One region of the Cupriavidus sp. GW822-FHT02D05 genome, then DNA from elsewhere that is predicted to be linked to it. Evidence: predicted binding sites of a transcription regulator. Region 1 holds the regulator's gene; each other region holds the start of a gene.

Region 1 (10,588 bases):
AAGCCTATATCCGGCAGAAGCGCGACAACGTCGACGAGTACATCGATGGCTGGGGCGACCGCATCGAATATGACGGCAAGCAGGAGTTGTCCAAGCTGATCGGGCGCGCCCGCATGGCCCGCCTGGCCGGCGCCAAGCTGGTCGACGAGATCCGCGGCGCGGTGATCACCTATGACAGCCGCAACGAGTTCTACACGGCCAGCGGCGGCGCCGAGAACGCGACCGCGGGCAGCCCGTCGGGCCGCGTGCGCGCCGTGTTGTCGCCGCGCCAGGAGCAGCCCGCCAGCGGTGCCGCAGCCAATCCGCTGCCGCTCAAGCCGGCAGCTGCCCCCGTCAACCCCTGACCTGACGCCGCCACGTCCCTGATCCACGGATTCTGACTTCACCTTCATGACCGCTACCCAAACCGCACCGTCCCAGCCCGCCACCCTGAAGGACAGCAGCACGCTGGTCGTGCGCCACCTGAAGAAGCGCTACGGCTCGCGCACCGTGGTCAAGGACGTGTCGCTCGACGTGAAGAGCGGCGAGGTGGTCGGCTTGCTGGGCCCCAACGGCGCGGGCAAGACCACGTCGTTCTACATGATCGTGGGGCTGGTGGCGCTGGACGAAGGCGATATCGTGCTCGACGACAAACACATCAGCGGCCTGGCCATCCATGAGCGAGCACGCATGGGCCTGTCCTACCTGCCGCAGGAAGCCTCCGTGTTCCGCAAGCTCAATGTGCAGGAGAACATCCGCGCAGTGCTGGAGCTGCAGCTCAACGATGGCAAACCCCTGGGCAAGGCCGAGATCGAGCGCCGGCTGGACACCCTGCTGGATGACCTGCAGATTGCCCACCTGCGCGACAACCCGGCGCTGTCGCTGTCCGGCGGCGAGCGCCGCCGCGTGGAAATCGCCCGCGCGCTGGCCTCCGCGCCGCGCTTCATCCTGCTCGACGAGCCCTTCGCCGGCGTCGACCCGATCGCGGTTGGCGAAATCCAGCGCATCGTCAGCTTCCTCAAGGCACGCAATATCGGCGTGCTGATCACCGACCACAACGTGCGCGAGACGCTAGGCATCTGCGACCACGCCTACATCATCAGCGAAGGCGCGGTGCTGGCGTCCGGGCAGCCTGAGGACATCATCGCCAACGAGTCGGTGCGCAAGGTCTACCTGGGCGAGAACTTCCGCATGTAAGGGCGCGCGGCGCCTGCCGCGCATCGCCCCCCGGGCGGCTTCGGTGTCGCCTTTTATCCTTCAAACGATCATAGCGACACCAGCGATAGCAATTTCCGTTCCATCAGTACGGAAGTTGGGCATAAAATAGGTCGCATGAAACCGTCGCTACAGCTCCGCCTCTCGCAGCATCTCGCGCTTACGCCGCAACTCCAGCAGTCGATCCGGCTGCTGCAACTGTCCACGCTTGAACTGCAGCAGGAAGTGGAACAGGCGCTGACCGAGAACCCCTTGCTCGAGCGTGAGAACGACTGGCTGGACAGCCCGTTGCGCGTGTCTTCGGACGGCTCGGTGAACCTGCAGAGCGCGCCCGCGCCAGCGCCCGCCGATGGCCAGGGCACCAGCGAGAACCGCCCCGATGGCGCGCCCGAAGCCGACGACAGCTACTCTGACAGCAATGAGGATTACGGCAGCGACTGGAGCCTGGACGACTTCGCCCGCCGCCCGCAAGGCGAAGACGACGAAAAAACCCCGATGCAGCTGCGCGACGCCGAGCCCACGCTGCGTGAACACCTCATGGAACAGCTGGCGCCGCTCAAGATTTCCCTGCGCGACAAAGGGCTGGCTATCTTCCTGGTCGAGTCCCTGGACGATGACGGCTACCTGAGCACCACGCTCGAGGAAATCTGCAGCGAGCTGCCGGAGGAGCTCGAGTTCGAGGTCGACGAGATCCAGGCTGTGCTCACGCTGCTGCAGAGCTTCGATCCGCCGGGCGTCGGGGCACGCAACGCCGCCGAGTGCCTGGCGCTGCAATTGCGCAGGCTCAAGCATCCGCAGCGCGAACTGGCGCTGAGCATCGTCACCAACCACCTCGAGCTGCTGGCGGTGCGCGATTACACGCGCCTTAAAAAGGCGCTGCAAGTGGACGAACCGGAACTCAAGGCCGCACATGAACTGATCCGCTCGCTCGCGCCCTATCCCGGCCATGCCTACAGCCGGCCAGAAGCGGACTTCGTGGTGCCTGATGTTTTTGTTCGAAAATTGAGCGGCGGATGGATCGCCCACCTCAACCCGGATGTGATGCCGCGGCTACGCATCAACGACATGTACGCGCAGATTTTGCGCGGTGCAAAAGGCGATGCAGGCGCGGCCGGACTGCAGCAAAAGCTGCAGGAAGCACGCTGGTTGATCAAGAATATCCAGCAAAGGTTCGACACGATATTGCGCGTCGCACAAGCCATTGTCGAACGTCAAAAGAACTTCTTCACCCACGGTGAAATTGCGATGCGCCCCTTGGTTTTGCGGGAGATTGCCGATACACTGGGTTTACACGAGTCCACCATCTCTCGGGTGACTACCAATAAATACATGGCAACGCCGATGGGGACTTTCGAGCTGAAGTATTTTTTTGGCTCTCACGTATCCACAGAAACCGGCGGCGCGGCCTCATCAACGGCAATCCGTGCGTTGATCAAGCAATTGATAGGAGCCGAAGACGCTAGGAACCCCTTGTCCGATAGCCGGATTGCCGAATTGCTCGGCGAGCAAGGCTTTGTGGTAGCACGGCGTACCGTTGCCAAATACCGCGAAGCGCTCAAGATTCCCGCGGTCAATCTCCGTAAGACTTTGTAGCCGAGCTGCATCGCCTGCCTGATGCAGCTCTTTCAGAAGGAGAAACGCTATGAACTTCAAGATCAGTGGACACCACTTGGACATCACGCCCCCTCTGCGTGAGTACGTGGAAACGAAACTGGAGCGTATCGTCAGGCATTTCGATCAAGTCATTGGCGTAAGTGTGCTGCTCTCTGTCGACAATACAAAAGAAAAGGACCGGCGGCAGTACGCGGAAATCAATCTACATCTCAAGGGCAAGGACATCTTTGTCGAAGCGCATCATGAAGACCTGTATGCCGCTATCGACGCACTGGTCGACAAGCTCGACCGGCAGGTGATTCGCCACAAGGATCGCGTGCAGAGCCACGACCGTGAAGCGGTCAAGTATCAGATGGCCGCATCGCAGATGCAGCAATGACCGTGCCTGGCGGCCCACATACCGGGCCGTCGGTGTCAGTCCCTTGAAAAATGGAATCAAGCCGCGCCCAGAGCGCGGCTTTTTCGTTGCAGCCTACCCGATCGGGCCACACAGGGGATTCCGCAACGCATATGTACCAGTGTATGCTGTGCAATACATGGTTGACCGGCCTAGCCATTCCGGTGCATGCAGCACCGCTTGAGCGCATCGGCTATTGCAATGCACAAAGCGGAAGCGGGCCTGCTCTATAATGGCCAGACGCCCGACACCGGCATGGGGGGACACCCGGTGGAAACCTCGGGCCTTGGTTTTTTACCTCTTTCCGCCCGGTGGGACGCCTCCTGGCCCCGGGCCTGCTTACTAGAAAACCCTGCGCATTCCACATGAATCGTTTGGCTAAATTGCTGCCACCCGGCAACATCAACCTCGACGTCAGCGTCACCAGCAAGAAGCGCGTGTTCGAACAGGCCGGGCTCCTCTTCGAGAACAACCATGGCGTAGCGCGCGCGACCGTGACCGACAACCTGTTCGCCCGCGAGTCGCTCGGGTCCACCGGCCTGGGCGCGGGGGTTGCGATCCCCCACGGCCGCATCAAGGGACTGAAGCAGCCACTGGCCGCCTTCATGCGCCTGGCCGAGCCGATCCCCTTCGAGTCGCCCGACGGCAAGCCGGTCGCGCTGCTGATCTTCCTGCTGGTGCCCGAACAGGCCACCCAGCAGCATCTGGAAATTCTCTCCGAGATCGCCCAGTTGCTGTCCGACCGCGAGATGCGCGAAGGACTGGCTACCCTGCCCACCCCCGACGACGTGCACCAGTTGCTGACGCAATGGCACCCTTGATCCGGCACTGAAAGCCCGTCCCTGAAAGCACCCGAATGGAACTCACTGGCGTCACCTCGCAGTCGATCTTCGACGACAACGCAGCCGATATCAAACTCTCCTGGGTAGCAGGACTGGAGGGTGCGGACCGGGCCTTCGATGTCGAGTTCGCGCGTGAAGCCACGTCCGCGGCCGATCTCGTCGGCCACTTGAACCTGATCCACCCGAACCGGATCCAGGTGCTGGGCAAGCCCGAAATCACGTATTACCAGCGCCTCGATGACGAGATGCGCAAGCGCCAGATGGGCGAGCTGATCCTGCTGGAGCCGCCGTTCCTGGTGATCGCCGACGGCATGGAGCCGCCGCCCGACCTGGAACTGCGCTGCACGCGCTCGTCCACACCGCTGTTCACCACGCCGGTGTCTTCGGCCGCGGTGATCGACCACCTGCGCCTCTATCTGTCGCGCATTTCCGCGCCGCGCGTGACCATGCACGGCGTATTCCTCGACATCCTCGGCATGGGTGTGCTGGTGATGGGCGAATCCGGCCTGGGCAAGAGCGAGCTCGGCCTGGAACTGATCTCGCGCGGACATGGGCTGGTCGCGGACGATGCCGTCGATTTCGTGCGCCTCGGGCCGGACTTCATCGAGGGCCGCTGCCCGCCGCTGCTGCAGAACCTGCTGGAAGTGCGCGGCCTGGGCCTGCTCGACATCAAGACCATCTTTGGCGAGACTGCGGTACGCCGCAAGATGAAGCTTAAGCTGGTGGTGCAACTGGTTCGCCGCAACGATGGCGAATTCGAGCGCCTGCCGCTGGACTCCCAGTATCTCGACGTGCTCGGCCTGCCCATCCACATGGTCAAGATCCAGGTGGCGGCCGGCCGAAATCTCGCCGTGCTGGTCGAGGCCGCCGTGCGCAACACCATCCTGCGCCTGCGCGGCATCGACACGCTGCGCGACTTCATGGACCGCCAGCGCGCCGCGATGCAGGCCGATGTCGCATCGCGGGGTCAGGGCCGGCTACTCTAGGTTTGGCGGGCCCACGCCATGCGACCACGACGGGGCCGTTTTCAATTGCTTACATCCGGCCGCGCTTCGATGGTCAACGCGATTGGGGCATAGGCCGTTTTGTGCAGTAATGGGCATTGGGCCCAGCCCCGAGTTGCCGAGCCGACAGGCCAGCAGCCATGAAGTTTTCCACAGCCAGGAGAGCAAGCATGAAAAAATTGATCGCGATGTGCGTGCTGGTAGCCCCGCTTTTTGCCACCGGCGCCTTCGCCCAGAATGCACCGGCCGCTGCACCCGCGGCACCGGCGGCACCGGCGGCACCGGCGGCACCTAACTCCCAGCAGGACAAGATGAAGGCTTGCAACACGCAGGCCACCGGCAAGAAGGGCGATGAGCGCAAGGCCTTCATGAGCAATTGCCTGTCCAATAAGCCCGCGGCCGCACCCGCCAAGAACAGCCAGCAGGAAAAGATGAAGACCTGCAACGCCCAGGCCACCGGCAAGAAGGGCGACGAGCGCAAGGCCTTCATGAGCGACTGCTTGTCCAAGTAAGCTACCGGCATCACTTGCGGCGCGGACGTGTAAAAATGGCGAACCTCTTCGGTTCGCCATTTTTTCTGGCACGGCGCCGTCATGACGGCGTCATCACCTGATGTTATGCTTGTCGTGCTATGCGCATCATACTTATCACCGGGATCTCCGGCTCCGGCAAATCCGTTGCCTTGAACGTACTGGAAGACGCGGGCTACTACTGCGTCGACAACCTGCCGGCGCAGTTTATCCCGGAGTTGGCCCAGTACCTGGCGGCGCAGGGCTACACCCATCTGGGCGTCGCCACCGATATCCGTAGCCGTGAATCGCTGGACGAGCTGCCCGGCACGCTGCGCGACCTCGCCTCCGAACACCAGGTCCGGGTGGTCTTCCTGACCGCCAATACCGATGCGCTGGTGCAGCGTTATTCCGAGACGAGACGGCGCCATCCGCTGTCGATGCGCGCAGCCATGGCTGGCCTCTCGGCCAATCCCAGGAACGAGAATCTCGCCGATAGTGCCGCCGAGACCGCACTCAACGACACCTCGCTGATCGAGGCCATCGAGATGGAGCGCGAGCTCCTGAGCCCGCTGGCGGAGGCTGCGCACCGCATCGACACCAGCAATGTGCGCACCAATACATTGCGCGCGTGGATCAAGGAATTCGTGCGCGGCGATGACCTCAAGCTCACATTGCTGTTCGAGTCGTTCGGCTTCAAGCACGGCGTGCCCAGCGACGCCGACCTGGTGTTCGACGTGCGCTCGCTGCCCAACCCCTACTACGACCTGGCACTGCGCCCACTGACCGGCCGCGACGAGCCCGTGATCGACTTTCTGCAGAGCCAGCCGATGGTGCTGGCCATGGCCGAGGACATACGCGCCTATGTGGAAAAGTGGCTGCCAAGTTTCATCGCTGACAATCGCAGTTACCTGACCGTCGCAATCGGTTGCACTGGGGGGCAGCATCGCTCCGTGTACATCGCGGAAAGACTTGCCAACTATTTTCGCGCCCATGGTAATGTGCTGGTGAGACACCGCGAGCTCGCGCCGGGCGGCTAAACGCCGCACCGCCAGGTTTCGCGGTCAGGCTCGGCAATCCTCGCCCGAAACCTTTGCTGGCTCAGCATGTCCTCACCCGCCACGCCCGGCTCATCCGCATCGTTCGCCGCCCCGCACAGCACCTCGGCGGGGCCTACGTTGGATAGCCTGCCGCTGTTTCCGCTGCATACCGTACTCTTTCCCGATGGGCTGCTGCCACTGCGCGTGTTCGAAGCGCGCTATGTGGACATGGTGCGCGCCTGCATGCGCGATCGCACGCCCTTCGGTGTCTGCCTGATCGCCAGCGGCAATGAGGTCGCCCGCCCGGACGAGCCCACCATGCCCGAGACGATCGGCTGCCTGGCCGACATCATCGACTGCAATATGGAACAACTGGGTGTGCTGCTGATCAGCGCGCGCGGCCGCCAGCGCTTCCGGCTGCTGGGCCACAGCGTGAGCCCGGACGGCTTGCTGGTCGGCCAGGCGGAATTGCTGCCGCCCGACATCATCGACTGCAAGCTCGAACTGCTGGGCGAATGCCTGGCCGTGCTGCGGCGTATCGTTGCCTCGCTCCATGCCGAGCATCCGGGCGAGCTGCCTTTCTGCGAGCCGTTCCTGTGGGATGACCCCAGCTGGGTGGCCAATCGGCTGTGCGAGTTCTTGCCGGTGCCGCTCAAGGCCAAGCAGATGCTGATGGCGCTGCCGGACGCGGGCATGCGGATCGAGATCGTGCATAAATACATGCACCAGCACCACATCCTCTAAGCAACGTTAAAACAATCCCCCTTGGGCTTGCGCCTCCAGCAGCTTGCGCACCGGCGCGGGCGTGCCTACCGCATCCAGATCGTCCAGTGACAGCCAGCGTAGTGCGGGGCCGTTGGCGGCATCGCGCGCGGTGAGGCCGGTGACGTCGACGCGAATGGCGCGGATCAGCAGGCGGAAGTGAGTGAAGACGTGGGTGAGCTCGCCGACCATATTGGCCGTGCTGGGATTGCCGAATTCGCGGGCGCGTTCCAGCGCAGCGTCTTCGGCCAGTTCCGCATCGAAGGGCACGGTATCGACCGGCATTTCGGGCAGGCTCCACAGCCCGCCCCAGATGCCGCTGTCCGGGCGCAGTGCGAGCAGGACCTCGCGGCCGCGGCGGACCAGCAGCATCACGGTGCTGCGCTCGGGAATGGCGGCGCGCGGCTTCGGCGTGGGCAGCACGCCGGTCAGCCCGTCGCGGCGCGCCACGCAGTCGCCGGCCAGCGGGCACGACGCGGCGGCGGCGAGGCAGGCTGGCTTGCCGCGCGAACAGACAGTGGCGCCAAGGTCCATCACGCCCTGGGTGTAGGACACCATGTCCTCGGCTTGCGCCGGCCCCTTGGCGGGCAGGACCGCATCGGCAAGCTGCCACATGCGATTCTCCACCGCCTTGACGCCGGGATGGCCATGGATGCCAAAGAACCTGGCAAAGACGCGCTTGACGTTGCCATCCAGGATCGGCGAGCGCACGCCGGCGCTGAACGCGGCCACGGCTGCCGCGGTGGAGCGGCCGATGCCGGGCAGCGTCACCAGCACCTCGGGGTCGGTCGGGAACACACCGCCATGCTCGCTCATCACGGCCTTGGCGCAGCGGTGCAGGTTGCGCGCGCGCGAGTAGTAGCCAAGCCCGGCCCACAGCGCCATCACCTCATCCGCGCTGGCCTCGGCCAATGCGGCCACGGTTGGCAGCCGGCCGACGAAACGCTGGAAATACTCGATCACCGCACTGACCTGGGTCTGCTGCAGCATGATCTCGGACAGCCAGATACGGTAAGGGTCGCGGGTGTTCTGCCACGGCAGGTCATGGCGCCCGTGCAAGCGCTGCCAGCCCACCACGCGCGCGGCGAAATCGGCAGGAACCACGGCGGGGGAAAGATCGGATGAAACGGCAGGAGAAGCAGCGGGCTTGCGGGGCATCGGGTACGTGACGGGTAAGGCAACACAGCAACAGCGCCGGAAGCGGCGGCGCGTCATGATACCGCCTCGCCGCCACCAGCCCTCGCCACCTGCATTCGCCGCCGGACTTGCGCCGGCCGCGCTTCAGGCCGCGAACGCCCTGGGCTGCCCCTCGTTGGCGTCCGGCTGCAGAATCTGCCTGGAGAAGGATTCGATGCGCCCGCTGCGATCATCCAGGCCGTTGAGCACTTCCTCGAGCTGCGCGATGCGGCTCTCGAGCGTGTCGGTGGCCTCGTGGATGCGCTCGATCGAATCGACCCGGCGGCGCAACTGTTTCTGGTGCTCGCGCACCTGCGCCTCCAGCGGCGTCATCACCGACTTGAGCCAGATCTCGATATCGCGGTTCAGATCGCGGAAGGTTTCCAGCACGCGGGTGGCGATGGTGGAAAACGCGCTCTGCACCAGCTGCGGGCGCGAGCGCGTGAGCATGTTCATGGCGCCGAAGTGCGTGTGGGCCAACGCCAGCGTCTGCTGCAATTCGCTGACGTAGCGCGCGGTGACGAACTGGATCGGCGCAGGCAGCGTAAAACCATGTTCGGCATTGAAGCGGCGGTACATGCTGTCGGTGAGCTGGTGGAGCTGGGCGATCTTCTGGTCCGCCTCGCTGACCAGTTCGCCAAGCCGCGCGAACAAGGCGTCCATGTCCTCGCGCATGCCGCGCGAGAAGAAACGCTCCTTCATCTGCTCGCGGCGCTCGCGCATGGTGCGGCGCACGTCGCGCAGCTGCAGGCTCTTGATGATGTCCGCGCTATGGCGCCCGAACACCAGCCGCAGCGCCTGGAACTTGGCGATGCTCTGCTCGAACTCTTCTTTCTCCGACTGCACGCGCATCAGCATGTGCTTGACCATCGCGTGGTTCTTGCCGCGCAGCCCGCGCAGCTCGAACAACTGCTCGACGATGCTGCGGCGGCGGCTTTGCAGCAGTTGCTGCGCGCCGCGCGCCATCTCCTCCACCGAGCGCTGCACCTGGTCGGCGACGATCTCGCGCCGCTGCGGGATCAGCTGGTCAGACAGCACGTGCTCGAATTGCGGCAGGCCGCTGCGCGCCAGCAAGTCGTCGTCGTTGGTGACCTTGGCCACCAGGCCCTTCTGCGCCGACACCGGGTAGACGCGCGACTCGTCGATGCCCAGCACATGAGCGCTGGTGGTGACCTGGCGCGTGATCTCGGCCGCGGTCTCGGCCGGCGACTTGAGCGGGTCCCACAGGCCGTCGATCTTGTTGAGCACCGCCAGGCACCCCTTGCGGTGGCCTGCGCTCACATGGCTGCGCCAGAGGTCGAGGTCGCTCTTGGTCACGCCGGCGTCGGCCGCCAGCATGAACACCACGACATGCGCATCCGGGATCAGGCGCAGCGTCAGCTCGGGCTCGGTGCCGATCGCGTTGAGGCCCGGCGTGTCGAGGATGACCAGGCCCTGGCGCAACAGCGGATGCGGGAAGTTGATGACCGCGTGGCGCCAGCGGGAAATCTCGACCATGCCGTCGGCATCGAGCGCGTAGGCGGCGTCGGGATCGTTCTCGTTGTACAGGCCAAGCGACTCGGCCATCTCGCGCGTGACACGGTTGGTCTCGACCACGTGCCGGAACGCATCCAGCATGCCATCGGGCGACGAGGGGTCGAGCGGCACGGTGTGCCAGTGCGCATCGACGTCAAGGAAATCGGCGGTGGAGGCTTCCTGCAGGCGCGTCTCGATCGGCAGCAGCCGGATGCACGGCGCCTCGGCTTCGTCGTAGCGCAGCTCGGTCGGGCACATTGTGGTGCGCCCGGCGGAAGACGGCAGGATGCGACGGCCGTAGTCGGCAAAGAAAATCGCGTTGATCAGCTCGCTCTTGCCCCGCGAGAATTCCGCGATGAACGCCACCTTGAGCCGGTCGCTCTTGAGCACGCCCTGGATGCGCTGGACGCGTTCGTCGGCCTGGGCGTCGTAGAGATCGTGCTGCTGCAGCCAGGAGCGGAATTCGGCCAGGGAATGGAGTACCCCGGTTCTCCAGGCGCCGTATTGTTCGAATTGAAGGGCGAGGGTTGTCATT
Region 2 (10,588 bases), on a different contig from region 1:
CAGCGCGGATGGCAAGCGGGTGTACGTCACCTCGGAAGTGGCCAATCTGGTCCATGTGATCGACGTGGCATCGCGCAAGCTGATCAAGAGTATCCAGGTCGGCAACCGCCCGCGCCGCCTGCTGCTGGCCATGGACGGCAAGGAGCTGTGGGTGACCAACGAACTGGCCGCCAGCGTCAGCGTGATCCGCACCGATACGCTGGAAGTGGTGCAGACCATCGCTTTCACGCCCAAGGGCTTCCGGGCCGAGGACGTGACCCCGGTCGGGCTGGTCGCCAGCAGCGATGGCAAGCGCGCCTATATCGGGCTGGGCCGCGCCAATCACGTGGCCGTGGTCGATGTGGCTTCGCGCCGGGTGCTGGACTACATGCTGGTGGGCCGCCGCGCCTGGGGCCTGGCGCTGACACGCGATAACGCCTTGCTCTACGTGGCCAACGGGCTGTCGGATGACGTCAGCGTGGTCGACACCGCAAGCCGCAAGGCCGTGACCACGCTCAAGGCGGGCAGGGTGCCGCATTCGGTGGCGATCGATGACTAGCCCGGCGACCGGGCTGCGCTGGCTGGCCGTGTTCGCGTGGCTGGCGGCCACCGCGCACGCGGCTGACGTACGGGTGGCCGTGGTTTCCATGGCCGACGATGCGCGCTATGCGCCCAGGCGGATGGAGCAACGCTATCCCGGCCAGCCGCAAGGCCGTCCCGTGGACGGCGCGCGCGTGGCAGCCGCGGAATCGCGCTTTGCGCTGGAAGCCGCCGGGCAGGTCTTGCGGCTCGATGCGCAGGAAGCCGGCAGCGAAGCCGAGGTGGGGCCGATGGTAGCCGCGCTGGCGCGCCAGGGCACGCGCTTTATCCTGCTCGACCTGCCGGCTCCGGCGGTCAGGCTGGCGGCGCGCGCGGTCAAGCCCGGCGAAGCGCTGCTGTTCAACGTTTCCGCCGCCGACGATGAACTGCGCGGCGCCGGCTGCGCTGCGCACCTGCTCCACACGCTGCCCAGCCAGCGCATGCAGGCGGATGCGCTGATGCAATACCTGGCACTGCGAAAGTGGCGCCGTGCGCTGTTGCTGAGCGGGCCGTCGCCGGAAGACGCGGCGCAGCGCGCCGTGCTCACGCAGGCAGCCCGCCGCTTCGGCATTACGTGGTCGGCGCAGCGCGCGTTCAAGCTGTCGAACGATCCGCGCGAGCGCGAGCTGGGCAATCTCAGCCTGCTGACCACCGGCGTGGACTACGACGTGGTGGTGGTCGCCGATGCCGACGGCGAGTTCGCGCGCGGCGTGCCCTATGCCACCCAGTTGCCGCGCCCGGTGGTGGGTGCCAGCGGCCTGACCGCTCAGGCCTGGCACTGGGCCTGGGAGCGCAACGGCGGGCCGCAGTTGAACCGGCGTTTTATCAAGGCAACGGGCCGCCCTATGACCGGCTACGACTGGGCCGCGTGGGTGGCTGTGAAGGCGATCGCCGAAAGCGTGGCGCGGCAGCCCAAGGGCGGCTTTGCCGGGCAGGCCGAGGCCCTGGTCACCGAAGCGGTGGTGGTGGATGGCTTCAAGGGGCCGCCGCTGTCCTTCCGGCGCTGGGACCGCCAGCTGCGCCAGCCGGTCCTGCTGGCGCATCCCGACGGCGTGGTCGGCGTGGCCCCGGTGGAGGGCGTGCTGCATCCGAAGAACAATCTCGACACGCTGGGCGCCGACGCCGCCGACACCGCGTGCCGGCCAGGCAAGTAAGGAGGCGACGCCCGAGCCATGACTACCACCCTGATCCACGCCTGGCGCGCCTTGCGCGCGGTGGCCGGGCGCGAACTGCACAAGTTCTTCCGGCAGCCTGGACGGTTGTTCTCGTCCCTCGTGCGGCCGCTGCTGTGGCTGCTGGTCTTCGCGGCCGGCTTCCAGAACGCGCTCGGCGTTGCCATCGTGCCGCCCTATGACACCTATGTCGAATACAAGGTCTTTGTCACGCCCGGCCTGCTTGGCATGATCGCGCTGTTCAACGGCATGCAGTCCTCGCTGGCGATGGTGTACGACCGCGAGATGGGCGTGATGCGCTTGCTGCTGACCGCGCCGCTGCCCAGGGCCTGGCTGCTGGCCTGCAAGCTGGCCGCCGGCACTTTGCTTTCGTTGCTGCAGATGATCGCCTTCTTGCTTGTCGCCATGGCCTTCGACGTGACCTTCGCGCCGGCATGCCTGCCCGGCGCGCTGGCGGTGATGGTGCTGGCCGCGCTGATGCTGGGGTCGTTGGGCTTGCTGCTGTCGGTGCATGTGCGGCAGCTGGAGAACTTCGCCGGCACCATGAATTTCGTGATCTTCCCGATGTTCTTCATCAGTTCGGCGCTGTATCCGCTCTGGAAGCTGGAGGAGTCCGGTGCCACCGTGGTCTACCAGCTCGCGCGCTTCAATCCCTTTACCCATGCCGTGGAAGCGATCCGCTTCGCCTTGTACGGGCAGGCCGCGCCGGTCAGCCTCGCGGTGGTGGCCGGCTGCACGGCAGTGTTTTTCGCCTTGGCGCTGCTCGGCTACGACCCGCAGCGCGGGATGGCGCGCCGCGTGCGCCAGGCTGGGGGGGCGGCATGAGGCATGCCGTGCCGCTGGCAGCTTGCCTGGCGTTGGCCGCAGCGGGCGCGTGGGCATTGGAGAGCCGCGATCCGTTGCAGTCGCCGCAATGGCCGCTGGTGCGCAAGGAAGCGCTGCAGCAGGCGCCGTTCGTGTTCGACAGCCGCGTCAAGGTCACCGGGCCGGCCTTTGCCGAAGATCCGATGCGGGTGCCGATCGCCTTCGATGCATCGGCGCTCGGCGAGGTGGATCGCATCGTGGTGATGGTGGACCGCAACCCGATCCGCAAGGTGCTGGAGTTCGAGCCGCTCAAGGTGCGTCCCTCGCTGTCGTTGCGCTTCAAGCTGGAGCAGGCCTCGCCGGTGCGCGTGGCGGCCCGCACGCCGGACGGCGTGTGGCATGTGGGCGGGGTGATGGTGGATGCCAGCGGCGGCGGCTGCACGGTGCCGGGCGCGACACGCCGCGACGGCTCATGGAGCACCACGCTGAACCGGGTCGAATCGCGCGTGTTCCCCGGCCTCGGCGGCGCCGGTGGCCGGGTGCGGCTACGTGTGATGCACCCGATGGACACCGGGCTGGTGGCCGGTATCCCCGCCTTCCATGTGGAGTCGCTGAACCTGCTCGACGCCACCCGGGAGGCGATGCTGCGGCTGACGCTATACGAACCGGTCGCTGAAAACCCGATCTTCTCCTTCGACCTGCGCGGGGCCAGCGAGCGCGGCATGACGGTGACCGGGCGCGATAACAACGGCAACCGGTTCGCGGCGCAGGTGACGCCATGAAGCGCGTGCTCGGCATCCTGCTATGGCTGGCAGCGCAGGCGGCGCTGGCGCAGGCAGGGGACTATCACCTGGCGCCACGCCAGGTCGCCGCCGACGTGTGGCTGCTGGAAGGGGCGAATGCGGATTTCGCGCCGGACAACGGCTGCAACATCATCAACACCGCCTTTATCGACACGGGTGATGGCGTGGTGGTGATCAATACCGGGCCGTCGCGCCAGTACGGCGAGCAGCAGCGCCGTGCCATTGCTTCGGTCACGGCGGCGCCGGTACGGCTGGTGCTCAATCTCAACCTGCATCCGGACTACTTCTTCGGCAACCAGGCCTATGCCGACGTGGGCGCCAGCGCGCTGGCCGGCACCATCGACGGCGCCCGGCGCGAAGGGCCTGCTTATGCCGACAACCTCTATCGCCTGTGCGGCAGCTGGATGCGCGACACCGAACCTGCGCCGCCGCGCCACGTGCTGACCCCGGGCCGGCGCACGATCGGCAGGCACACCTTCGATCTGATCCGGATGGACGGCCACACCGCCGACGACCTGGTGATCGTGGACCGCAGCGCCGGCATTGTGTTCGCGGGCGGCGTAGCGTTCCGCGAGCGCGTGCCGACCACACCCCACGCGGATCTCAAGCGCTGGCTGGCCAGCCTGGACCAATTGCAGGCGCTGTTGCGCGACAGCGGCGCGCGGTTGCTGATCCCCAGCCACGGACCGGCGCTCGGCAGCGCGGATGCCGTCGCGCAGACACGCGGCTACCTGCAGTGGCTGGATGCCCGCATGACCCAGGCGGCATCGCAGGGGCGCGACCTGGCCGAGGTGATCGCCATGCCGGTGCCGCAGGCCTACGCCCACTGGGGCGCCATGCCGGCGGAGTACTTGCGCAATGTGACGCACCTCTACCCGGCGTATGAGGACGCCGCGTTGGGACGCTGAGTCAGGGCACGTGTGCTGTTCAATTGCGCAACAACGGCAACGGAGTGTTCCGCGCTGGTACGCCATTGAGGTATCGGCAGGCCGCGATGGGGCCGCTGAGGGCCCGGATGCGGGTGTTTTCCATTGGCATGGGAATTGCCAAGAGTCTGTCTGGTGTGCGTGGCACACCGGCGAGGATCGACAACGATCGACAACAAGAGAGAGGAGCAGACAATGAGAACGTTACGCGTGATGATGGTGCTCGCGGCGACAACCGCGAGCCTGGTGGCGCAGGCCGCGGTGACCGATGCCATGATCGAGAACGACGCGAAGTCGCCGGGCGACGTGCTGTCGTGGGGGATGGGCCCGCAAGGCCAGCGCTTTTCCACGCTGAACCGCATCAACACCAAGAACATCAGCCAGCTGGTGCCGGCGTGGTCGTTCTCTTTCGGCGGCGAGAAGCAGCGCGGGCAGGAAGCGCAGCCGTTGATCCACGACGGCAAGATGTTCGTGACCGCCTCCTATTCGCGCATCTACGCGCTCGACCTGAAGACAGGCACCAAGCTGTGGAAGTATGAGCACCGCCTGCCCGAGGGCATCATGCCCTGCTGCGACGTGGTCAACCGTGGCGCAGCCCTGTACGACAACCTGGTGATCTTCGGCACGCTCGACGCGCAGTTGGTGGCGCTGGACCAGAAGACCGGCAAGGTGGTGTGGAAGGAGAAGATCGAAGACTATGCTGCCGGATACTCCTACACGGCGGCCCCCCTGATCGTCAAAGGCATGGTGCTGACCGGCGTCTCGGGCGGCGAGTTCGGCGTGGTGGGACGGGTCGAGGCGCGCGACGCCAAGACCGGGCAGATGGTGTGGTCCAGGCCAGTGGTGGAAGGCCATATGGGCTACAAGTATGACAAGGACGGCAACAAGACCGAGAACGGTGTGACCGGCACCCAGAACGCCAGTTGGCCCGGCGAGACCTGGAAGACCGGCGGCGCGGCCACCTGGCTTGGCGGCACCTACGATCCGCAGACCGGACTTGCCTACTTCGGCACCGGCAACCCGGGGCCGTGGAACAGCCACATGCGCAAGGGCGACAACCTGTATTCGGCCTCGACCGTTGCCCTCGACCCCGCCACCGGCAAGATTGTCTGGCACTACCAGAACACCCCGAACGATGGCTGGGACTTTGACGGCGTCAACGAGTTCGTGACCTTCGACCAGGACGGCAAGCGCCTGGGCGGCAAGGCCGACCGCAACGGCTTCTTCTACGTCAACGACGCCACCAGCGGCAAGCTGGTGAACGCCTTTCCCTTCGTCAAGAAGATCACCTGGGCCAGCAGCATCGACCTCAAGACCGGCCGACCCAACATGATCGCGGAAAGCCGGCCGGGCGACCCGGCGGCGGGCAGCGATCCGAAGAAGGGCCAGTCCGTGTTCGCCGCGCCGGGCTTCCTCGGGGGCAAGAACCAGCAGCCGATGGCCTACAGCCCGCAGACCGGCCTGTTCTATGTGCCAGCCAATGAATGGGGCATGGATATCTGGAACGAACCCGTGGGCTACAAGAAGGGCGCCGCCTTCCTCGGCGCCGGCTTCACCATCCATCCGCTCAACGAGGACTACATCGGCTCGCTGCGCGCGATCAATCCCAAGACCGGCAAGATCGAGTGGGAAGTCAAGAACTACGCGCCGCTGTGGGGCGGGGTGATGACCACTGCCGGCGGGCTGGTGTTCTGGGGCACGCCGGAGGGCTACCTGAAGGCCGCGGATGCCAAGACCGGCAAGGAACTGTGGAAGTTCCAGACGGGCAGCGGCGTGGTGGCGCCGCCGGTTACCTGGGAGGAGGGCGGCGAGCAGTATGTGGCGGTGGTGTCGGGCTGGGGCGGCGCCGTGCCGCTGTGGGGCGGGGAAGTCGCCAAACGCGTGAATTTCCTGGAGCAGGGCGGATCGGTGTGGGTGTTCAAGCTGCACAAGAGCTGAATGTTGCCGCACACCATGTAGCGTAGCTGCCCTGCGCGTGCCGGCATCGCACACCGGCGCCGGCACGCGCAAGGGCGGGTCGATGATCAAAGCATTGGGACGTAGATATGCAGAAGGCGAAAGGATTCCTGCCGTTGACGGCCACGGCCACGGCCACGGTCGCGATGGTGGCGATGGTGCTGTGTGCCACCCGGGTCGAAGCGGCGCCCGATATGCAGGCGCTGGCCGACAAAAGCGGCTGCTTTTCTTGTCACAGCATGAAGACCAAGGTAGTCGGGCCAGGCTTTGCCGAGGTAGCGGGCAAGTACAAGGGCGACGGGGAAGCACCCGAGCGGCTCGCGAAAAAGATCCGTGAGGGCGGGAAAGGCGTTTGGGGACGGATTCCCATGCCGCCACACGATCAGCTCAGTGAGACGGATGCCAGGAAGCTGGCAGAGTGGGTTCTGAGTATCGGATGAGCATTGGAGGAGACCGGTGTCAGACCTGACGGTCGGATAAAAACCGGAGACGAAGGAAGGATTCGCAAGGACGTTTCACATCGGCCCGCATGGCTGCCCAGGCACGGTGTGAAACGTCTTTGATTTTTCTGTTCTCGATTTTCTATTTACCTCTTTCACTACCAGCGCAGTCCGCTTCGCTGCTTAGCCTGAGCGAATTCCCATCGCTGCGGAAGACCATCCCGTGCTCCCGGCCGCGCGCCTGTGCCTCGGCCAGCCTGCCCTGTAGCACGATCTCCATGACCTTCCCATGGTCTCCCGACCGATCGCACACCGGATCCGTGGCGGCGGCATCGCCGGTCAACAGGAACGCCTGGCAGCGGCACCCGCCATGGTCTTGCGCCTGCGAGTCGCAGGAGCGGCAAGGCTGCGGCAGCCAGTGCGTGCCGCGAAAACGCTGGAAGGCGTCGCTGTTGCGCCATATTTCACGCAGCGATTGCGTGGTGACGTTCGGCAGGTCGAGCCCGGGCAGCATGCGGGCCGCGTGGCAGGGCAGCGCGACGCCGTCGGGCGCCACGCCAAGGAAGGTGGTGCCCCACCCGTTCATGCATTTCTTGGGCCGTTGCTCGAAGTAATCGGGCACCACGAACAGGATCTTGCACCGGTTGCCGATGCGTGCGCGGTATGCATTCACGACCGCTTCGGCTTCGCGCAGCTGCTCATGCGTGGGCATCAACGCCTGCCGGTTCTCCCAGGCCCATCCGTAATATTGGGTGTTGGCCAGTTCCAGGTATTCGGCGCCCATCTCCAGCGCCATCTCGATGATGGCGCCGACATGGGGCAGGTTATGCCGGTGCAGCACGCAGTTCATCACCATCGGATAGCCGTGCGCCTTGATCAGGCGGGCCACGCGTTGCTTCAGGTTGAAGGTACGGGTGCTGGAGAGAAAATCGTTGAGTTCGCGCGTGGAGTCCTGGAACGATAGCTGGATATGGTCAAGCCCGGCGACGCGCAAGGCGGCCAGCCGCGCATCCGTGAGGCCGATGCCAGAGGTGATGAGGTTGGTGTAAAAGCCCAGCCCGTGGGCATGTTCGACCAGTGTTTCCAGGTCTTTGCGCAGCAGGGGTTCGCCGCCCGACAGGCCCAGTTGCACGGCGCCCAGTGCGCGCGCTTGGGTGAAGACGTCGCGCCACTGGGCGGTGTCGAGCTCGGCATCATGCCGGGCATAGTCCACCGGGTTCGAGCAGAAGGCGCAATGGAGCGGGCAGCGGTAGGTCAGTTCCGCCAGCAGCCATAGCGGCGGCCCCGGCGGCCCCGGCGGCGCCATGGCTGCTGGCGGCTCAGACCAGCCAGCCGCGTTCGATGGCATGTTTGACAAAGGCGTGTACCTCTGGTGCGATGCCCTGCACGCCGAAGGCGGACTGCAGGTCGTCGATCAGCATGTCGAGAGTGTGGCTGCCGTCGCAGCGCTGCAGGATGGCAGCCGCGCTGTCGTTGAGCGTGACCATGCCTTCCGGATACAGCAGGATCCAGCTCTGCTGGGCGTCTTCCCACTGCAGGCGAAAGGTCCGGTGCAGCGTCGGCTTGGTCAGGTCGGCTTCGGTCGGGGTCATGGGTGGGCGAGTTGGATGGCGTCGAGCATCGACCACAGGATGTCGAGCTTGAATTGCAGGATGTCCAGCGCGCGCTGCTGCTGCTCCGGCGTGCGGAAGTAGCCAAGCGTCACGCGCAGGCCGTGATCGACGTCGCGCTGCGCAAGCGGAATGCGCGAGCGGAAATAATCCAGGCCTTGCGCTTCGATCCACGGATAGTGCCCGGGCCAGCCGGCCAGGCGCTCCTTGTGGATTTCCGGGGCGAACATCTCGGTCAGCGAGGAGCACACGGCCTCCTGCCAGGGCGAGCGCCGCGCGAAGTTCACATAGGCGTCGACGGCGAAGCGCACGCCGGGCAGCACGTGCCGGTGCGACCACAGCGCATCCCGCGTGAGTCCCACCGCCTGGCCCAGCCGCAGCCAGGCTTCGATGCCACCTTCCTGGGTGTCTGTGCCGTCATGGTCCAGGATGCGCACAACCCACTCGCGGCGCGTGGCGCGGTCGGGGCAGTTGGAGAGCACGGCGGCGTCCTTGAGCGGGATGCTGGTCTGGTAGTAGAAGCGGTTGGCCACCCACGCGCGAATCTGCGCCGGCGTGCATTGCCCGGCCGCCATGCGCAGGTTGAACGGGTGGTGGATGTGATAGCCCGTCTCTTTCGCGCGCAGGCGCGCTTCGAATTCGGCGGGGCTCCAGGCCGTGGCTTGTGTCATAGCGAGATTTCCATGCCGTCGTAGGCCACCTCGATGCCGTGGTCCGCCAGCAGGCCGCGCTGCGGCGAGTCGTCCACCAGGATCGGGTTGGTGTTGTTGATGTGGATCAGGATCTTGCGTGCCTTGGGCAGGCGGTCGAGCGTCTCGATCATGCCGCCCGGGCCGGACAGCGCGAGATGCCCCATGTCCGCGGCGGTCTTGGCGGAGAAGCCTAGCTGCTGCAGCTCATCGTCGCGCCAGCAGGTGCCGTCCACCAGCACCACGTCGGCGCGCTGCAGTTCGTCGAGCACGCGCGGCTCGATGCGGCCCAGCCCGGGCGCATAGAAGGCGCGCCGGCCGGTGGCGGCATCGACAATGCGCAGCCCGATATTGTCGCCACGCTGCGGCGCGTTGCGGTTGGGAGAATAGGGCGGCGCCTTGCTCTCCAGCGGCACCGCCGTGAGCATCACACTATGGAGCGGTGGCACCGTGAAGGGCGCGTCGTCCAGGGCCAGCGTGTGCGTGTCCAGCCCGCAGTAGTGCGACAGCATGCGTGTCAGCGGGAACGCTGTGCCGAGATCCTGCAGGACCGCCGCGGTGGCGTAGACCGGCAGCGCTTGCCGATGCTCGCGCAACATCAAGAGGCCGGTCACGTGATCGATCTGCGCATCCATCAGCACCACCCCGGCAATGCCAGTGTCGCGCGGCTGGCGCGCCGGCTGCAGCGCTGGCGCCTGGCGCAGCTGCTCGAGGATGTCGGGGGAGGCGTTGACCAGCACCCAGTCCTGCCCTGCGTCGCTCAAGGCGATCGACGACTGCGTGCGTGGCGTGGCGCGCAGCGTGCCGTTGCGTACGCCATCGCATTGGCGGCAGTTGCAGTTCCACTGGGGAAAGCCACCGCCTGCGGCCGATCCCAGGACCCGGAGTATTGTCATGGCGCGTATCGATAGGGTTCGTGACAGAGTCGAAGAGCAAAAAGCCCGCCAGCGAGAAAAAAGGCCCGCGGGGAGCGGGCCTTGCCAGGTTGGCGCGTTCAGGCAAAGAGGCTCAGCGGTTGGCGATGTACATCGTGATCTCGAAACCCAGGCGTAGTTCTTTGTAGGCGGGGGTGGTCCAGTTCATGTCTCCTCCTCAGGGGTGGCATAGTTAGTGAATGCATCGTGTTGTCTTGCGGCGGAGATCGCCGCGTTCTTTCCGAGGCAACATCCATGCCCGCAGCGCCCCCGCCGTCCCACTGTTCTTTCCTCTGTATGCGGGATGGCCATCGCATGCATGTGCGACAGGCTGGCCCGGCCACGGGTGATCCTTGGCTGGTGCTTCACGGCGGGCCGGGCAGCGGCTGCAGCCCGTCGATGGTGGCGTGGTTCGATCCGTTGCGGCACCGCGTGGTGATGCCTGACCAGCGTGGCGCGGGCCGTTCGCGGCCCGCCGGGACGCTGCGCCGGAATACGGCGGGCGCGCTGCTGGCAGACCTGGAGCAGCTGCGCCGAGCGCTTGGCGTCCAGCGCTGGAGCGTGGTGGGCGGATCCTGGGGTGCTGCGCTGGCGCTGGCCTATGCCGCGCGCTATCCCGACGCGGTGGCGGCCCTGGTCCTGCGGGGCGCTTTCCTGACTGGCCGCGACGATATCCATCGGCTTTTTTCTCCGCGCGGCGGCGCAATGTTGCGGCG
Region 3 (10,588 bases), on a different contig from region 1:
GGTGGCCACGCAGCTCGGTGGCGTGGCCGGCGAGCTCGCTCGCCCCGGCGCCGACGCGCCTGGCGCGGCCGTGGGCGAAAGCCTGGTGTTTGCCGCACCGGATTCGCCGCAAGGCCGCCGCGTGGCGACCGTGCTGGCCGCGCAGCTCTACAAGCAGATCGGCCAGCCGATGCCGGAAGGCCTGGCCAGCGCCGCCGAGGCCGCGCGTCTGACGTTGGCGAGCGATCCTTCGCCGCTGGTGCAGAGCCTGCTGCTGATGGCGGGCAAGGGCGCGGCCACTTCCGACGTGCAGGCGCTGCTGGCCCGCGCCGGCGCTGCCTCACCGACGATTGACCGGGCCGTGACGCTGGTGTGGCTCAACAAGGCCCTTGGCGGCGGGCTGGGCCGCGGGCTGGCCGGCGAGGGCGATCCCGCGCTGCGCGTGCCGCAGGGCAACTGGAAGGCTACGCGCAGCCCGCTCGGCCTGCCGGAATGGCGCTGGAGCGGGGCGCAATTGCCTGAGACGCTCGCGCTTACCGTGCCGCAGAACATGGATGCGGCTTCGCAGTCGTTCAACACCAATGCCGTGGTGTCCTACCGCAGCCGTGCCCAGGAAGCCTCGCGCCTGCCGATCGGCATCGAGCGCAAGCTTTATCGCCTGGTGCCCACGAGCGATGGCGCAGCGAAGGACGGCAAGCCAGCCGAAGCCGCCGCGGCGGCTTCGGCCGGCCTGAGCTTCTCGGCCAAGCCGGTCAAGCCGGGCGACAAGCTCGACAGCAACACGCTCTACGTCGATGAAATCGTGCTGAGCCCGCGCCAGGGCACCTATCGCTACGGGCTGGTCGAAGCACCGCTGCCGCCCGGCGGCGAGGTCGAGGGCACGACGTGGGGCCTGCGGATCGACGGCTTGCCCGATCCAGACAATAAGGTCACCGGCCTGCAGCCGTTCCAGCGCGCCGTGACATACGAGATGGGCATGCTGTCGTATCACCAGCCGGTAGTCTCGCTAGAGCGCCCGGTGGTGCTGCGCCAGCTGGTGCGCTTTTCGCTGCCAGGCAAGTTCAACCTGCCCCCGGTGCGCTACTTCCGCATGTACCAGCCAGATGCCAAGGCCCTGCAAGGCGACGGCAAGACGGCGGGTTTCCCCTTGACGGTGGAGTGAGGCGGGCATGAACGGCGCAGCGCGCATGGCCGCCGGCCGTGCCTGGTGGCGACGGCTTGCGGTGCTGGCCGCCGTGGGTGCGGCGTGCGCCGGGCCCGTGCTGGCTGCCACGCTCGCGCCCGCCGAGCCCCTGCGCTTCGCGCGGCTCGCGGGAGCGGACGCGCAATTGTTCGGCCTCGACGGCAACGCCGCCGCGCCCGCTGCCACGCCATTGCCTGCCAGCTTGCAGACCCCATTGGGCAGCGTGTGGAAGCTGTTCGTCTATGGCTACCTGGTCGGCCGCGACAAGCCATCCAATGACTACACCTGCCGTGGCGGTGACCCGGAGGAGGTTTACTGCTGCACGCCCGGCCAGAGCATCGACCGCGAGCGTGCGCTGATTCAATCCTGCGGACGCTATTTCGAGCCGCGGCGGCTGGGTTTGTCCGCTGCCGACTGGCGCCGTTTCTGGAAGGAGGCAGGCGCACCCGCGTGGCTGCAGGACATGCGGGCGATGCAGCCCGCTCGCAACGTGGCTGTTGCCGATCTGCTCGCCGGGCTGCATGCCGTGCCCCCCGCCGCGCAACAGGCAGCCGCCGCGACGCTGGTATCGGTACTGACGGTGGGGCGCGGCGAAGGCACGCTGGCCAACTATGGCAGCCTGCTGCGCGCCAAGACGTGGACCATGCCGGACCCGGCGCGGCCGGGCGCATCCATCGGCGGCGCGGCCGGCTGGCTTGCCGATGGCAGCCCGGTCTGGCTGGGCGGCCCCGGCGCCAGTGCCAATGTGCTGCGCCGTGCGGCGCCCCGCCTGCAGCCGTTGCTGGCCACCGTGCCGGTGCCTGATGATGGCGCCTGCGTGCTGGTCGATATGTTCGAGCGCTATGCGCTGCGCGATCTGCAAGCCGCCGGTACCGGCAATGGCACCGGCGCAAGTCGCCAGGCCGTGGCGGATGGCCCGCTCAACGGCACCTATCGCGCCGAGTTTGCCAATGGCAACACCCTGCGCGTGGAGAGCCGTGGCGAACTGATGCTGCTGCGCAAGCCCGGCGCCGCGCCGCGCGTAGTGGGCCGTTTCGGTCTCAATGACTACGTGGCGCGGGTGGTCGAGCGCGAGGGCGACACCACCGAGCCCGAGGCCGCCCGCGCCCTGGCGGTGGCCGCGCGCAGCTACCTGATCCAGCAAGCCACGCGTGAGCAAGGCTGCTTTCATATTGCAGATAGCAGCCGCACCCAGCGTGTGCTGCCACGTGCACCTACCGCCGCGGCGCGGCGTGCCGCTGATGTGACCGATGCGCTAGTGCTGTCCGGCGTGGCCGTGCGTTATCACCACGACGCGAGCAGCCAGGGGCGCATGGCCTGGCTGGAGGCCCGGCGCGCGGCCGGGCAGGGGCAGGCGTTCGATGCCATCCTGGCCCGCTGGTGGCCTCAGGCCACGCTTACCTCGTTCCAGAGCCCAGTGGCCGGCGATTGCCTGGCGGTGGCCAATGCGCGGCAGTGGCTGGCGCAGCGCGCGCCGCACTGGGAGCGCCGGCTGGCGGCGGAGCCGGGCTATGAGACGCCGCCGCTGCCCGCCGTGTGCGAAGTGCGCGAAGGCCGCCCTTATGCCGACGCGCGCCGCAACCGGCTCTATATCCACCGGCTGGCCAGCGAGGACGACCGCATTGCGCTGGCTCATGAATATCTCCATCTTGCATTTGCCCGCCACCCGCGCGGGCAGGACGAAGGCTTTGTCGAAGCCATGGCACGCAAGCTGGTACGTACGCAAAACCCATCATGAATCTCACCCGTAATCTGTCCTGCAACTGGCGCCACGGCGTGCTGGCCCTGGCCTGTGCCGCGGCGCCGCTGGTGGCCGCGGCCGAGCCGGTTGCCGATCTGGACGGCCCGGTGGGCGGCTGGCGCCACGGCGGCTTGTCCAACGAGCTCGAGCGCTATACCGCCGCTTATCCCAAGCCGCCGGTGGACCGGGGCACGCAGAAGTACCGCACGCTGATCGAGGGGCGCCTGCGCAAGGTCGGCAAGGAGGGCCGCAAGCCGCCCACGCTGGTGGTCAACGGCACGGCCATGCCGCTGTATGCCGACGAGCAGGGGCGCTTCGCGCGGCCGTGGGCGTTTGGCCGGGGCTCCAACAGTGTGGAGATCGTGTCCGCTGATGGCGCCTCGCGCCAGCGCTTGCAGTTCTACGAGGCCGACGCGACCAAGATCCAGGCCAAGCTGCGCGCGGTGTTGACCTGGGACGATCCCAAGGCCGAGGTCGACCTGCATGTGATTTCACCTGACGGTGGCCATGCCTTCTTTGCCAGGCCCTTGCTGCCGGAAGGGGGCGGCCTGGACGTGGATAGCGTGGACGGTGCGGGGCCGGAGATTTTCTCGAGCGCGGCGCCGCGTCCCGGGGTGTGGTTGTTCTATGTGAACTACTGGGGCAATTTCAACGCCGACGGCTACAACTTCGAGAAAGGCAAGAACGATCGCGACCTGATTACCGCCAAGCTCACGCTGATCTACAACGAGAACACGCTCAATGAAAAGCGTGAGACGCTCGTGGTGCCGCTGCGCAAGCTGGGCGAACTGGCGCTGATGAAGTCGGTGCGCTTCTGATCCGACACATCGATCAGGCACACTGATAGCCAGACCGACGCCTAGCCAGAAAGCAGTCGCAAAGAACGCAGGAAGGAACCGTGGATATGCAGCACTCGCCGAAACTAGCCTTGATCAGCCTGACCCTGCCGGCATTGTTGCTGGCCGGCGCCGCGCGAGCCGACGATGCCATCGAGTTCACCACGCCGCGCAATGGCTGGCGCAACTCGGCCGGTGATGCTTCGGCCTATACGCAGGAAGTGCATTACCCGGCGGTGGCGGTCTCCACGCGAGCCGGGCAAGCCGCCAGCGCCATGATTGCCGGGCGCATCCGCGCGGCGCCGAAGTCCGAGGCGGATGCCGCGAGCGCCGCGTCTAGCCCCGCACCCGGCGGGCGCGGGCGGCGCGGTGGCGGCTCGGTTGCCACCCTGGTGGTCAACGGCGTGGCGATGCCGCAGCGGGTTGAGGAGGATGGCCGCTTCTCACGGCCCTACGCCTTCTCGGGCGGCAGCAACAGCGTGGAGATCCGCAGTGCGCAGGGCGCCAGCAAGCGCGTGCAGTTCTACGACGGCTACCAGGGCAAGACCCGTCCGCGCCTGCGCGTGGTGCTGTCCTGGGACAGCGATCAGACCGACCTGGACCTGCATGTGGTGGCGCCCGACGGCCAGCACACCTTCTATGCGAATCGCGTGGCCAGCAACGGCGGCGCGCTCGATGTCGACGTCACCACCGGCTATGGCCCGGAGATCTATTCGATTGCCGCGCCGCCACCCGGCACCTACCTGGTCTATGTGAACTACTACGGCAGCGGCGCCGGTCCCGAAGCCATTACCGTGGCGCAAGTAGCGCTGATCACCGATGAAAACACGCCCAACGAAAAGCAGCAGGTGTTCCGCGTGCCGATGCGCAAGCCCGGCGAACTGACGCTGATCAAGTCCTTCGTCATGAAGTGAGCACCGCGCCGAAACTCTCCAGCACCCCAGCGTCCCGGCACCTCCGGGATCACCCCGGCAGCCCAATCTCCCACAATCCCCATGCAGCAGCAGAAGATCCTGTTCCTCAGTGTTTCCGCCGGCGCCGGCCACATGCGCGCCGCTGAAGCACTGCGTCTTACCGCCGAAGCCGAATTCCCCGGCGTGCAGACGCTTCACCTGGACGTGATGGAATACGTCCCGGCCACGTTTCGCAAGCTCTACACCGACTTCTACATCAAGCTGGTAAACAGCTATCCGGCCCTCTGGGGCATGCTGTACCAGCACACTTCCGAGGCCGACCCGGCAGCGCCGATGCAAAAGCTGCGGCGCGCCGCCGAGCGGCTGAGCACGCGCGCGCTGCGCCGTGCGATCGACGAGTTCGCCCCGGATGCCATCGTCTGCACGCACTTCCTGCCCGCCGAGATCCTGATGCATGAGGTGCACCGGCAGCGGCTGGCGGTGCCCGTGTGGGTGCAGGTGACGGACTTTGATCTGCACGGCATGTGGGTGATTCCCCATATGACGGGTTACTTTGCCGCCAGCGAGGAAATCGCGTTTCGCATGCGGGCCAGCCGGATCGAGGCTGGCCGCATCCATACCACAGGGATTCCGGTGGTGCCGGCGTTTTCCCATCCGCAGGATCGCCAGGCCTGCGCACAGCATTTCGGGCTCGATCCGGCAAGGCGCACCATCATGCTGATGGGGGGTGGGGCAGGCCTTGGCGGCCTTGATGAAGTGGCCGGCGCGCTGATGCGGCTGGAGCACGATTTCCAGCTGATCGTGCTTGCCGGGCGCAACGAGACCGCGCTGGCGCGGCTCAAGACCCTCGCCGCCGCACACTCCGGGCGGCTCTTTCCCTTCGGCTTTACCAATGAGGTGGAGCGTCTGATGGCGTGCTCCGATCTGGTCATCACCAAGCCCGGCGGCCTGACCACGTCCGAATGCCTGGCGATGGGCGTGCCGATGGTGGTCAATGCGCCGATTCCCGGGCAGGAAGAGCGCAATGCCGATTACCTGCTGGAGCAAGGCGCTGCGCTCAAGGCGGTCGACCTGGTATCGCTCGAATACCGGGTGCGCCTCTTGCTGGCGGAGCCGGCGCGGCTCGACCAGATGCGTGCGCGGGCTAGCGCGCTGGGGCAACCGGCGGCGGCGCGCCGCGTGCTGGAAACCGTGCTCGAGCAATTGGCGCGGTGCGGCCAGCTAGCCGGCCACGGCGGCGCGGCGGCGACGGCGGCGCGTTGAGATGCGCGCGCTGAACCTGTCTTCTTCCACCCGGCACGCGGGCCAGTCCTATCCGTCGCGCCATCCGATGGTGCTGGTGCTGACCGTGGCGTGGACCCTGCTGCTGGCCTATTTCTTCGCTAACGTGGAGATCCAGATCGAGGGCGCCGCGGGCTGGGCGGCCAACCTGCCCACCTGGCGCATCGAGCATCACTGGCTGCTGGATATTTTCTGGGGCGGGCGCCCGATGACGGGGTATCACGCGTGGGTATTCCCCTGCGTGGCGCTGTTCTTCCATTTTTCACTGGTGTTCGGCGGGCGCTGGAACTGGCGCGCCGAGGCGCGCGTGATCGCCTGCATCATGGTGTTCTGGATCAGCGAGGATTTTCTCTGGTTCGTGCTGAACCCGGCATTCGGGCTGGCGCGCTTTGCGCCGAGTTTCGTGCCCTGGCACATCCACTGGTGGGCCGGCGCGCCTACCGATTATTGGGTTTCGCTGGGCGTGGCGGCGGCGTTGCTCTGGCTGTCATGCAGGGGGCCGGTGGGGAATCGTTACAGTTTTTAGGCAAATGCAGTCAATATGCTGTTTGGTGCATATGTTGCGGCGCAATGTGTGACCAATACAACGCTTCTCGCCATTTTGCGGCGGTGCATCGTGGCCCGTTTTGGCGCCATCCTGTTTCCTGGGAGTAGAATCCGGCCCTTGTGTACTTTGTAGCATTCTTATAACAAATGAGCCCCCGTCCTTCGCGCATGGCGTGCATTGACGCTCTCAAGGCGATCAGTTCACAGCTGATCGTGCTGCACCATCTTGCCTTCTATGGCCCCATGTCCGATGCGGCCCACGTGCTGGCGCCCGGTCTGCTCGACTGGTTTTCGCAGTACGCGCGCATCGCCGTGCAGGTGTTCCTCGTCATCAGCGGCTTCCTGGCGGCGCGCAGCGTGGCGCCCGGCGGGCATTTGATGGTGCCGCGCCCCTTGCAGGCAATCTGGCGCCGATATCAGAAGCTGGTGGTGCCCTATACCGCGGCTATCTTGATTGCCATTGCCGGTGCCGCCATCGCGCGCACCTGGATGCATCACGACTCCATTCCCGGCGCCCCCGGCCTGCACCAGTTCCTGGCGCATGTGCTGCTGCTGCACAACGTGCTGGACTTCGATGCCTTGTCTGCCGGCGTCTGGTATGTGGCCATCGACCTGCAGTTGTTCGCCTTGCTGATGGTGGCGTTGTGGGCAGCCCGCCGCTGCGAGCAATGGTTTGACGTGGGCGGCAGCCCGATGGGCCCGCTGGCGGTGGCCGGGCTGGTGCTGGCTTCACTGTTCTGGTTCAACCGTGATGCCACATGGGATATCTGGGCGATTTACTTCTTCGGCGCCTACGGCTTGGGCACGCTGGCCTTCTGGGCATCCGAGCCTGAGCGTTCGCCGGTGGCACTGCTGGTGTTGTGCACCGTGGTGCTGGCAGCGCTGGTCGTGGATTTCCGGCTGCGCATCGCGGTGGCGCTGGCCATCGCGCTCCTGCTCGGCACGGCGCGCCGTGGCGGTTGGCTTGAGCACTGGCCGCAGGCCCAGTTCCTGGCATTTTTCGGGCGTATTTCCTACTCGGTGTTCCTGGTGCATTTCCCGATTTGCCTGGTGGTGAATGCCCTGGTCTTCCATCTGGCTCCGCACCAGCCCCTCCTCAATGCGCTCGGCATGGTGCTGGCCTGGCTGCTCAGCAACGCCGCGGGGGCATTGTTCCATCGCTACGTGGAGAGCGGTGCGCCGTTGCGCGCATTGCGCCTGGCGCTGTGGCCCGCTGCCCACGAGCCGGTCCAGCGGCAGGAGGCGGGGCAGCAACGGTCAACCTGACCGACCGATAGCCCCGATAGTCCCGATAGCGCTTTCGGTTTATCCGAAGGCATAGCCAGCGGCACCCGGCCCCAGCGGCCCGGTGCCGCTTTTGCATGGTGCCTATGCACCAGGACTGGTGCTGGCCGCGGCGCTTGCGCACAGGCACGGTGCGCAAGCGGCATCGTGCGGCGTGCAACACAAGGTAAAAACGAGCATTGGGATATGGCACGAAGGTTGCCTACTATGGAATCGTAAACCTGACCGTTTGGTCAGGATTCTTGTTCCGAGGCTGCCATGTCCGATCATATTGTCCTGACCTCGCACGCGCGCCGCGACAAGCCGGCCGAGCCAATCCACTGGGGGGCCGCCACGGCAGCGGAGCGCGGCCCCGTGATCGCAAGCCTGACCAATCCGGCTCAGCGCAATGTGATCGGCACCCATTCCGGCGCATACGCGGTTTACCGCGCGCTGGCGGTGGCCTCCGGCAAGCTGCAGCGAGACCACCGCGCTGATCTCACCGATACCTCGCCGGCCGAGGTCATCGGGCCTCACCCGCAGTGGAGCGATCCGGACAAGATCGTCTCGATGGATCCCTGGGGCCACCTGGTTTCCAGCGCCTTCGGCGACCGGATCGCCGCGGGCATCGACATCCGTCCCTCGATCGCCATTACGCGTGCCCACATCAATATGCCGGAACTGATGGGCGCCATTGCGGCCGGCCGGCTCACACCCGACGGGCAGATCCTTCATGCCAATGGCGACGTGCGGGTCACCAAAGCCGCGATCGATCCGGTCTGGTACCTGCCGGGGCTGGCGCGCCGCTTCGAGATCAAGGAGAGCATGCTGCGCCGCAGCCTGTTCGAGCAGACCAGCGGCATGTTTCCGGAACTGGTCACGCGCCCCGACCTGAAAGTGTTCCTGCCGCCGATCGGCGGCATGACCCTGTACTTCTTCGGCGATGTCAGCCAGCTTGGCAAGCCCGAGACCAAGGTGGCCTGCCGCGTGCACGACGAGTGCAACGGCTCGGACGTGTTCGGCTCCGACATATGTACCTGCCGGCCGTACCTGGCCCACGGCATCGAGGTGTGCATCGAGATGGCGCAGCAGGGCGGTGTGGGGCTGGTGGTCTATAACCGGAAGGAAGGCCGGGCGCTGGGCGAGGTGACCAAGTTCCTGGTCTACAACGCCCGCAAGCGCCAGGTTGGCGGCGACCGGGCCGAGACTTATTTCGCACGCACGGAATGTATCGCCGGCGTGCAGGACATGCGCTTCCAGGAACTCATGCCCGACGTGTTCCACTGGCTCGGCATCAGGCGTATCGACCGCTGGGCTTCGATGAGCAATATGAAGCACGGGGCGCTGACCGCTCAGGGTATCGAGGTGGTCGAGCAGGTCGCGATTCCCGATGCACTGATCCCGGCCGATGCCCGCGTGGAAATCGACGCCAAGGTGGCGGCTGGCTACTTCACGAGCTATACCCCGCCCGACGCGGAAGAACTTGCGCTGGCCAAGGGTAGAGGACTGCACGAATGAACGAGATACCCGAAGCGGGTGGCGTGCGCGGCGCCGCGAATCCCTTCATCAACGGCGAGGATGATGCCGGTGGCTGGGCCAGTCCCGTGCCGCCGGGCCATCCGGCCGCCGCGTTGCTCACCGGCCAGGCGGTACGCACGCGCTGCGCTGCCGTGACGGATCATGTGGCAGCCGGCGCGTCCGAGCTGTTTACCTGGCATCCGGAGCGGATCCCGGCAGTGGCCGATTACGTGGCGGCCACCATCCGCCAGCGCTATCCCGACCTCAACGTGCCGTACCACAGCCGCTGGCGTCATTTCGAGAGCGGCGGCCCTGGCGAGAAGCTGGACCGCTGGCAGATCCTGTGCGAACGCGGCGGGCTCTCCGGCGAGGCCGACCGTGAGGAGCGCGCCCGCATCGGCATCGACCTGGTGATTCCCAGCGTATTGCTGGATGCCGGCGCAGGCCCGGACTGGCGCTATCGCGATCCTGCCAGCGACCTGTCGCTGACGCGCTCCGAAGGGCTCGGCGTGGCCAGCTTCGACCTGTTCGCGCGCGGCGGCTTCTCCGCCCAGCCGGGGCAGCCGCTGCGCTCCGATGCCGAGCGCCTGATGCGTATCGATGCGTCTTCCATCGCAACCGCGTTCCAGGTGGCCCAGCACAACCCGCTGGTGGGCCTGGATGGACGCGCCGGGCTGTTGCGCCGTCTTGGCGAGGTGGCGCAAGCCACGCCAGCGGTCTTTGGTTCGCCGGCGCGGCTGGGCAACCTGTTCGACTACATCAAGGCGCATGCCAGCTCTGGGCGGATCGAGGCCGGCTTCGTGCTTACCACGCTGCTGGTGGCGCTGGGGCCGGTATGGCCCGGGCGCGTGAGCCTGGAAGGCGTGTCGCTGGGCGACTGCTGGCACCACCCGGCCTGTACTGATGGCCTGGTGCCTTTTCACAAGCTGACCCAGTGGCTCACCTACTCGCTGCTGGAACCGCTGGAAGATGCCGGCCTGACCGTGACCGGGCTAGAGGTCCTGACGGGCTTGCCCGAATACCGCAACGGCGGGCTGCTGTTCGATTTCGAGCTGATGGTGCCGCGCGACCCTGGCTTCACTGCCGTGGCGCACACGGTGGATGAGCCGGTTATCGTGGAATGGCGCGCGCTCACGGTGACGGGACTCGACCTCGTGGCCGCGTCCGTGCGCGAGGCGCTCGGGTTGTCGGCAGAGTCGTTCCCGCTGGCCCGCGTGCTGGAGGGCGGCACCTGGGCCGCGGGGCGGCGCATTGCCGCCAAGCGCAGGCCAGGTGGCCCGCCACCTTTCGCCATCAACAGCGACGGCACGGTGTTCTAGCGGGTTTG

What was found. Region 1 encodes sigma-54, which starts transcription at its own class of promoters, with help from an activator protein. Its sites were predicted from a motif close to TGGCANGNAANCTGCTTT; they were not measured.
Region 2: a site for sigma-54 is predicted at 4,370-4,387, ahead of AC1RQK_RS08570 (PQQ-dependent methanol/ethanol family dehydrogenase). Genes of this name have one in related genera too.
Region 3: a site for sigma-54 is predicted at 7,952-7,969, ahead of AC1RQK_RS19325 (GTP cyclohydrolase II). Genes of this name have one in related genera too.

Annotation. Positions count from the first base shown of each region.
Region 1 is NZ_JBXAOE010000013.1:174,784-185,371, reverse strand. Features, by position in the region: gene lptA (lipopolysaccharide transport periplasmic protein LptA) at 1-344, shown strand, start outside; gene lptB (LPS export ABC transporter ATP-binding protein) at 391-1,176, shown strand; gene AC1RQK_RS19095 (RNA polymerase factor sigma-54) at 1,312-2,787, shown strand; gene hpf (ribosome hibernation-promoting factor, HPF/YfiA family) at 2,837-3,187, shown strand; gene ptsN (PTS IIA-like nitrogen regulatory protein PtsN) at 3,571-4,026, shown strand; gene hprK (HPr(Ser) kinase/phosphatase) at 4,062-5,033, shown strand; gene AC1RQK_RS19075 (PsiF family protein) at 5,222-5,563, shown strand; gene rapZ (RNase adapter RapZ) at 5,683-6,600, shown strand; gene AC1RQK_RS19065 (LON peptidase substrate-binding domain-containing protein) at 6,667-7,344, shown strand; gene mutY (A/G-specific adenine glycosylase) at 7,351-8,520, opposite strand; gene AC1RQK_RS19055 (dynamin family protein) at 8,644-10,587, opposite strand.
Region 2 is NZ_JBXAOE010000005.1:101,890-112,477, reverse strand. Features, by position in the region: gene AC1RQK_RS08595 (PQQ-dependent catabolism-associated beta-propeller protein) at 1-538, shown strand, start outside; gene AC1RQK_RS08590 (ABC transporter substrate-binding protein) at 531-1,712, shown strand; gene AC1RQK_RS08585 (ABC transporter permease) at 1,731-2,555, shown strand; gene AC1RQK_RS08580 (quinoprotein dehydrogenase-associated SoxYZ-like carrier) at 2,552-3,316, shown strand; gene AC1RQK_RS08575 (quinoprotein relay system zinc metallohydrolase 1) at 3,313-4,245, shown strand; gene AC1RQK_RS08570 (PQQ-dependent methanol/ethanol family dehydrogenase) at 4,459-6,201, shown strand; gene AC1RQK_RS08565 (c-type cytochrome) at 6,366-6,659, shown strand; gene pqqE (pyrroloquinoline quinone biosynthesis protein PqqE) at 6,802-8,007, opposite strand; gene pqqD (pyrroloquinoline quinone biosynthesis peptide chaperone PqqD) at 7,979-8,251, opposite strand; gene pqqC (pyrroloquinoline-quinone synthase PqqC) at 8,248-8,940, opposite strand; gene pqqB (pyrroloquinoline quinone biosynthesis protein PqqB) at 8,937-9,854, opposite strand; gene pqqA (pyrroloquinoline quinone precursor peptide PqqA) at 9,967-10,041, opposite strand; gene AC1RQK_RS08535 (alpha/beta fold hydrolase) at 10,128-10,588, shown strand, end outside.
Region 3 is NZ_JBXAOE010000014.1:11,195-21,782, reverse strand. Features, by position in the region: gene AC1RQK_RS19360 (alpha-2-macroglobulin family protein) at 1-1,141, shown strand, start outside; gene AC1RQK_RS19355 (DUF2300 domain-containing protein) at 1,149-2,900, shown strand; gene AC1RQK_RS19350 (YfaP family protein) at 2,897-3,721, shown strand; gene AC1RQK_RS19345 (YfaP family protein) at 3,808-4,653, shown strand; gene AC1RQK_RS19340 (MGDG synthase family glycosyltransferase) at 4,735-5,916, shown strand; gene AC1RQK_RS19335 (hypothetical protein) at 5,984-6,460, shown strand; gene AC1RQK_RS19330 (acyltransferase family protein) at 6,628-7,746, shown strand; gene AC1RQK_RS19325 (GTP cyclohydrolase II) at 8,023-9,261, shown strand; gene AC1RQK_RS19320 (URC4/urg3 family protein) at 9,258-10,580, shown strand.